2 regions of the Micromonospora sp. LZ34 genome follow, and region 2 is predicted to be linked to the other one. Evidence: riboswitches for the same ligand, from Rfam matches in the RefSeq annotation. Region 2 holds a riboswitch; the other holds the start of a gene.
What was found. A riboswitch is a leader RNA that binds a small molecule or an ion and turns the genes downstream of it on or off. The one in region 2 is predicted to bind ZMP and ZTP.
Positions count from the first base shown of each region.

Region 1 (3,469 bases), on a different contig from region 2:
GAGCACGTACTTGGCCTTCGACGGGGTGCCGTCGGCGTTGCTGCCCGGCGTGGTCTGACTGAGCACGGTGTGGATCAGCTCGGCGGTCTGGTCCATCTCCGCGGTGCCCAGCCCGCGGGTGGTCAGCGCCGGGGTGCCGATCCGGATGCCGGAGGTGTACCAGGCACCGTTCGGGTCCTGCGGGACCGAGTTGCGGTTGGTGACGATGCCCGAGTCGAGCAGCGCCTGCTCGGCCTGCCGGCCGGTCAGCCCGTAACCGGAGACGTCGATCAGCACCAGGTGGTTGTCGGTGCCGCCGGTGACCAGCTTGCCGCCCCGGCGCAGCAGCCCCTCGGCGAGGGCCTGCGCGTTGTCGACGATCCGCTGGGCGTAGTCGGCGAAGTCGGGACGGCGGGCCTCGGCCAGGGCGACCGCCTTGGCGGCCATCACGTGCGGCAGCGGGCCGCCGAGCACCATCGGGCAGCCCCGGTCCACCTGGTCGGCCAGCTCCGGCTGGCAGAGCACCATGCCGCCGCGCGGCCCGCGCAGCGACTTGTGGGTGGTGGTGGTGACGATGTGCGCGTGCGGCACCGGGTCGAAGTCGCCGGTGAAGACCTTGCCGGCGACCAGGCCGGCGAAGTGCGCCATGTCGACCATGAAGGTGGCGCCGACGGAGTCGGCGATCTCCCGCATGATCCGGAAGTTGACCTTCCGCGGGTACGCCGAGTAACCGGCGACCAGGATCAGCGGCTTGAACTCGCGGGCCGCCTCGGCGACCTTGTCGTAGTCGACCAGGCCGGTGGCCGGGTCGGTGCCGTAGCTGCGCTGGTCGAACATCTTGCCGGAGATGTTCGGCCGGAAGCCGTGGGTGAGGTGCCCGCCGGCGTCCAGCGACATGCCCAGCATCCGCTGGTTGCCCAGCTCGCGGCGGAGCGCGAACCAGTCCGCCTCGGTGAGCTCGTTGACCTGCCGGACCTGCGCCTTCCGCAGCGCCGGCGACTCGACCCGGTCGGCCAGGATCGCCCAGAACGCGACCAGGTTGGCGTCGATGCCGGAGTGCGGCTGCACGTACGCGTGCGCGGCGCCGAACAGCTCCCGGGCGTGCTCGGCGGCGAGCGCCTCCACCGTGTCGACGTTCTGGCAGCCGGCGTAGAAGCGGCGGCCGACGGTGCCCTCGGCGTACTTGTCGCTGAACCAGTTCCCCATCGCCAGCAGGGTGGCCGGGGAGGCGTAGTTCTCGCTCGCGATCAGCTTGAGCGACTCGCGCTGGTCGGCGAGCTCCGCCCCGATGGCGTCGGCCACCCGCGGTTCGACCGCGCGGATCACCTCGAGGGCGCTGCGGAAAGCGGTGGATTCGGCGTTCAGCGACGACATGCGACCTCCAGGTGACGTGCGGAAGGCCCAGGCGCTCGGCATGCGTCCTCATGACGGGACCGCTTCCCGATGGTGCTCCATCCCCACGCGCCAGTCACGGCCCGGGCTGATCCTACCGGGTCCGCGGCCCGCCACCCCGGTCCGCCTCCGGCTCGTGGCGCGCCGGGCGGTTGGCCCGTCCGTCCGAGCGCACAGCCGGAGGTGCGGCCTCCCGGTGCGGCGAGGCGACAACTTCGCGGAAGTTGTGCGGACCGGTGCCCGGTGGCCGGGGTGGCGAGTGGGGGTCGCCGTGGGGGTGGGGTGGTCCATAGGATCGGGGCATGGCGGCCGACGGGAGCGAGGGCGGCAGTCTGCTCGCCATCAGCGACCTGCACGTCAACCACCGGGAGAACCGGGCCGTCGTCGAGGGGCTGCGGTCCGACTCGCCGCACGACTGGCTGCTCGTCGCCGGGGACGTGGCCGACACGGTGGCCGACGTCGAGTGGGCCCTCGGGCTGCTGGCCCACCGCTTCGCCCGGGTGGTCTGGGCGCCCGGCAACCACGAACTCTGGACCCCGCCGAACGACCCGGTGGCGCTGCACGGGCTGGAGCGCTACCAGCACCTGGTGGCGGTCTGCCGGCGGCTGGGCGTGCTCACCCCGGAGGACCCGTACCCGGTGTGGCGGGGGTCGGGCGGGCCGGTGCTGGTGGCTCCGCTGTTCCTGCTCTACGACCACAGCTGGCTGCCGGACGGGTTCGACACCCGCGAGGCGGCGCTGGCCGAGGCGTACCGGACGGGGATCGTCTGCACCGACGAGTTCCTGCTGCACCCCGACCCGTACCCGAGCCGTCCGGCCTGGTGCGCGGCCCGGGTCGCGCAGACCCGGCAGCGGCTGGCCGAGCGGGAGCCGGCGCTGCCGACCGTGCTGGTCAACCACTACCCGCTGGTCCGCGAGCCGACCCGGGTCCTGCGCTACCCGATCTTCGCCCAGTGGTGCGGCACCGAGGCCACCGCCGACTGGCACCTGCGCTTCGACGCCGCCGCGGTGGTCTACGGGCACCTGCACATTCCCCGGACCACCTGGCACGACGGCGTGCGGTTCGAGGAGGTGTCGGTGGGCTATCCGCGGGAGTGGCGGCAGCGGGCCGTACCGCCGGGGCGGCTGCGGCGGATCCTGCCGGCGCCCCCGGCATGACGACGGGCCCCGACGCGCCGGGGCCCGTCGCGCTCGTCGCCGCTCAGGCGGTCACCGCGTCCAGCGACTTCTTGATCGCCTTCGGGTCGGTGGGCTTGCGGGGAGCCTTGTCGCGCAGCTCGATCATCCGCTCGCCGATCTCCTGCAACTGCTTACGGCCGAGCGCCTCGCGCACCTTCGGGAACCACTCCTGCTCCTCCTCCTCGACGTGGTGCAGGACGTTCTCGATCAGCACCGTGGTCTTCGCGTTAAGGTGCTCGTCCGCGGCGTCCATGGTGAACAGTTCGGCGCAGAGCAGGTCGGCGACGTGGTGCTCCTCGTACGACTCGAGGATGTCGTCCTCCAGGTCCGGCAGGAGCTTGCGGACCTCCGGGTACATCACCTCGTTCTCCAGGTACGTGTGCACGGTGAGCGCCTCGATGATCTGCCCCACCAGCTGCTGCCGCTTGCTCGCCGGCCCCTCCTCGGCATCCTGGAATGCCTTGAACAGGCGCCGCATCTCCTTGTGGTCCTCTTTCAACAGGACGATGGCGTCGGTGGACACCGTTGGCCTCCTCGGCTCGTCGGACGCCTCCTCCCGTACCCCGGCCGTGAGCAGCGAAAACGGGTGGGGCCCGGCGGATCACCGCCGGGCCCCGCCACTGGTCGTGCTGTGCTGCTACCGCACCACGTTGTAGGCGCTGACCATGCCGGCGCCGTAGAACGAGTTGCGCGCCCCACCGGAGCAGGTCGAGTCGTACGCGTTCGGGCCGTCCGGGTGCAGTGGAGCCGGGTTGTAGACACCCTCGGGGCAGGACTTCGCCTCGGCGGTGCGCTCCAGGAACGAGGTGAGCTGACCCGGCGTCATGCCCGGGTGGGCCGACAGGGCCAACGCCGCCACGCCGGCGGCGTGCGGGCTGGACATCGAGGTGCCCTGCTTGTAGCCCCACCCGTTGGTGCGG
Region 1 covers NZ_JBRIQN010000007.1:143,937-147,405, forward strand. Annotated here, with positions in the region: gene ACVCAH_RS10860 (glycine hydroxymethyltransferase) at 1-1,353, opposite strand, end outside; ZMP/ZTP riboswitch at 1,372-1,461, opposite strand; gene ACVCAH_RS10865 (metallophosphoesterase family protein) at 1,674-2,528, shown strand; gene ACVCAH_RS10870 (hemerythrin domain-containing protein) at 2,572-3,072, opposite strand; gene ACVCAH_RS10875 (S8 family peptidase) at 3,187-3,469, opposite strand, start outside.
Region 1: it holds a riboswitch for ZMP and ZTP, as region 2 does, so the genes downstream of both, ACVCAH_RS10860 (glycine hydroxymethyltransferase) here and ACVCAH_RS05830 (bifunctional 5,10-methylenetetrahydrofolate dehydrogenase/5,10-methenyltetrahydrofolate cyclohydrolase) in region 2, are expected to answer to the same signal.

Region 2 (3,469 bases):
ACGGCCGGGGGGTAGCCGTCCAGCGCCCCGCCGGCGCGGGCCGCGGCCAGCAGCGCCAGCCCGGCCGCCGGGCCGTCCGCGAAACCGTGCGCGACCGCGCGGTTCAGCTCGATCACCGGGGACGGCTGGATCCGGGCGAGTTCGTCGTACGCCCGGGCGATGGCCGGCCAGTCGGTGGTCGCGGCGGAAGCGGCGGTGGCGTGGCACGCGGCGATCCGGGCCTGCAGGGCGTACGGGCCGGCCGGGCGCACCCGCGCCAGGATGTCGACGCCCTCGGCGATCGCGGCGTGGTCCCAGCGCGCCCGGTCCTGCCGCTCCAGGGTGAGCAGGTTGCCGTCGGGGTCGCGCCGGGCGTGCCGGCGGGAGTGCTGGAGCAGGAAGAGCGCGAGCAGCGCGGCGACCTCGGACTGGTCGGGCATGAGCCGGTCGAGCAGGCGGGCCAGCCGGATCGCCTCGTCGGCGAACGCGGGTTCGCCGTCGGCGTCGTACCCCCGGGTGAAGAGCAGGTAGAGCACGGCGAGCACGCCGGGGAGCCGCTCGGCGAGCATCGGTCCGGTCGGCACCCGGTAGGGGATGCCGGCGGTGGCGATCCTGGTCTTCGCCCGGGTCAGCCGCCGGGTCATCGTCGACTCGCCGACCAGCAGGGCGCGCGCGATGTCGGCGGTCGGCACGCCGCAGACGACGCGCAGCGTCAGCGCCACCCGCGCCTCCAGCGAGAGCGCCGGATGGCAGCAGGTGAAGACGAGACGCAGCCGGTCGTCCACGATTTCCTCCGTGCCCGGGCGCTCGGTGTCGGGCAGCGTGAGCACGGCCAGGTCGTGCAGCTTGCGGCGTTCGACGGAGGCACGGCGCAGCACGTCGAGCGCGCGGTGGCGGGCCACCGTCATCAGCCAGCCGCCCGGGTTGGCCGGCACCCCGTCACCCGGCCACCGTTCGAGGGCGAGCGCGAGCGCCTCCTGTGCGCAGTCCTCGGCCAGCGTCCAGTCCCCGGTCACCCGGATCAGCGCGGCGACGATCCGGGCGTACGAGTCGGCGCAGGCGGCCGCGACGGCGTCCGCCGTCGCGGCCGTCGGTGCGTCAGTCACCCGGGCGGTCGTCCAGGTCGGCGAACGGCCGCAACTCGATGCGACCCGCCCGGGCCATCGGGTGGGTACGCGCCACCTCGATCGCCTCGTCCAGGTCGGCGCACTCCAGCAGGTCGAAGCCCACGATCACCTCCTTGGTCTCGGCGAACGGACCGTCCGACACGAGCAGCTCGCCGTTGCGGACCCGGACCGTGGTGGCGGCCGAGGTCTCGGCCAGCACGTCGCCGGCCAGCCGGCGGCCACGCGTGTCGTTCTCGGCCACCCACTCCTCGATGTCGGGCCAGTTCTCCTGGTCGGTGTCCGGCTCGGTGTCGCTACAGACGAACATCATGTACTTCATCTCGGCACTCCCTGGTTCGTGATCTCACCAGGGTGACGAACGGGCGGCCCCGTTCCGGACAGGCCGACCAAGATTTTTCCGGCGACGGGCCGGCGACCTCCGGGGGTCGCCTGGCGGCGACGCCGGCGGATGGGGCAAGCTGGGTGGGAACGCGACTGGCGGCACGGGGATGGCACCAACCATCGGGGAGCTCGCCGTGGGAGTCGACCGCCTGGGCGCCCACGTTGGGGGAGCCATGCCCATCGCACCCGACACCGTCGCGACGCCGCACACCGCCCGGCTGCTCTCCGGGCGGCCGCTGGCCGACAAGGTCTTCGCCGAGGTGGCCGACCGGGTGTCCCGCCTCCGCCGGGCGGGCGTCGTACCGGCGCTCGCGACCGTGCTGGTCGGCGACGACGACGCCAGCGCCGGCTACATCCGGATCAAGCAGCGCCAGGCGGCGGAACTCGACTTCGACTCGCCGCACACCCACCTGCCCGCCGACGCCACCCAGGAGGACCTGCACCGGGTGATCGCCGGCTACAACGCCGACCCGGGGGTGCACGGGCTGCTCGTGCAGTACCCGGTCCCCGCCCACCTGGACTACGACCGGGCGTTGCAGACCGTCGACCCGGACAAGGACGTCGACGGGATGCACCCGCTCAACATCGGGCGCCTGGCGCTCGGGCTGCCCGGCCCGCTGCCCTGCACGCCGGCCGGCATCGAGGCGCTGCTGGCCCACTACGACATTCCGGTCGCCGGGCGCGAGGTGGTCATCCTCGGCCGCGGCGCGACCCTCGGCCGGCCGCTGTCGATCATGCTGGCGCAGAAGCGGCCCACGGCCAACGCCGCCGTCACCGTCGTCCACACCGGGGTGCCGGACTGGTCCCGCTACACCCGGCGGGCCGACATCCTGGTCGCGGCCGCCGGCGTACCCGGGATCATCCAGCCGGAGCACGTCAAGCCGGGCGCGGTGGTGGTCGGGGCCGGCGTCCGGTACGAGGGCCGCCGGCTGCTGCCCGACGTCGACGAGTCGTGCGCCGAGGTCGCCAGCGCGATCACGCCCCGGGTCGGCGGGGTCGGCCCGACCACCGTGGCCATGCTCTTCCGCAACGCCGTCGACGCCGCCGAGCGGCTGAGCGGGCGCGGCTGAGCCGGGACCGGCCGGGGCCCTGCGGCCAGCAGGGGCCCGGCTAGGGCTCGACCCGCCGGACGAGGGACTTCGGCGCCCGGGCGGCACGCGGCGCGGACCAGCCTGTCGAGGCGTACGCCGTCCAGCGCGGCCAGGTCGGCGATGCCGTGCACTCGGTGCTGCGCGGCCGTCAACCGGGCCCGCAGGGTCCCGTACGGCCTGTCCAGCCGCACGAGTCGCCGACCCGCAGGCTCTCTGCTGCAACGGTCCGGTCCATTACGGCATCCTGTCGCCTCCGGGCGACGTGGCGCACCTGATATGTGGGTATGGACGGTGGCATGACTGATCGGCCTCGGTTGACGTTGACCGCCACGGTGCTGGACTCGCCCGACGCCCGGGAGCTCGCCGCGTTCTACGAACACCTGCTCGGGTGGTCGCGCCACGACGACGAGCCGGACTGGGTCACGCTGCGCGCGCCGGACGGCGGCGCCGGCCTGTCGTTCCAGACCGAGCCCAACTACGTACGGCCGGTCTGGCCGGCCGGTCCGCAGGATCCGCCGATGATGGTCCACCTCGACATCGAGGTCGACGACCTCGACGCGGCCTCGGCCCACGCGGTTGCCGCAGGCGCCACCCTGGCGGACTTCCAGCCCCAGGACGACGTACGGGTGCACCTCGACCCGGCCGGCCACCCGTTCTGCCTGTTCATCTGAGCTCGAATCGTCGGGTTCAGCTGACGGCCCGTTGGCCTTGAGGTCAGTCCTCCGGGCCGATCACCCGCTCCCGGCGCAGCCAGTCGGCGAACCCGTCCCCCTCGACGCCGCCGGTGATGTCGCCCACCGCGGCGAGCACCTCCGGGTGCGCGTTCGCCATCGCGACGCCGAGCCCGACGACGGCGAACATCGGCAGGTCGATCGGCAGGTCACCGAACGC
Region 2 covers NZ_JBRIQN010000003.1:314,029-317,497, forward strand. Annotated here, with positions in the region: gene ACVCAH_RS05820 (RNA polymerase sigma factor) at 1-1,085, opposite strand, end outside; gene ACVCAH_RS05825 (YciI family protein) at 1,078-1,425, opposite strand; ZMP/ZTP riboswitch at 1,567-1,649, shown strand; gene ACVCAH_RS05830 (bifunctional 5,10-methylenetetrahydrofolate dehydrogenase/5,10-methenyltetrahydrofolate cyclohydrolase) at 1,661-2,557, shown strand; gene ACVCAH_RS05835 (VOC family protein) at 2,875-3,249, shown strand; partial or broken gene ACVCAH_RS05840 (HAD family hydrolase) at 3,293-3,469, opposite strand, start outside.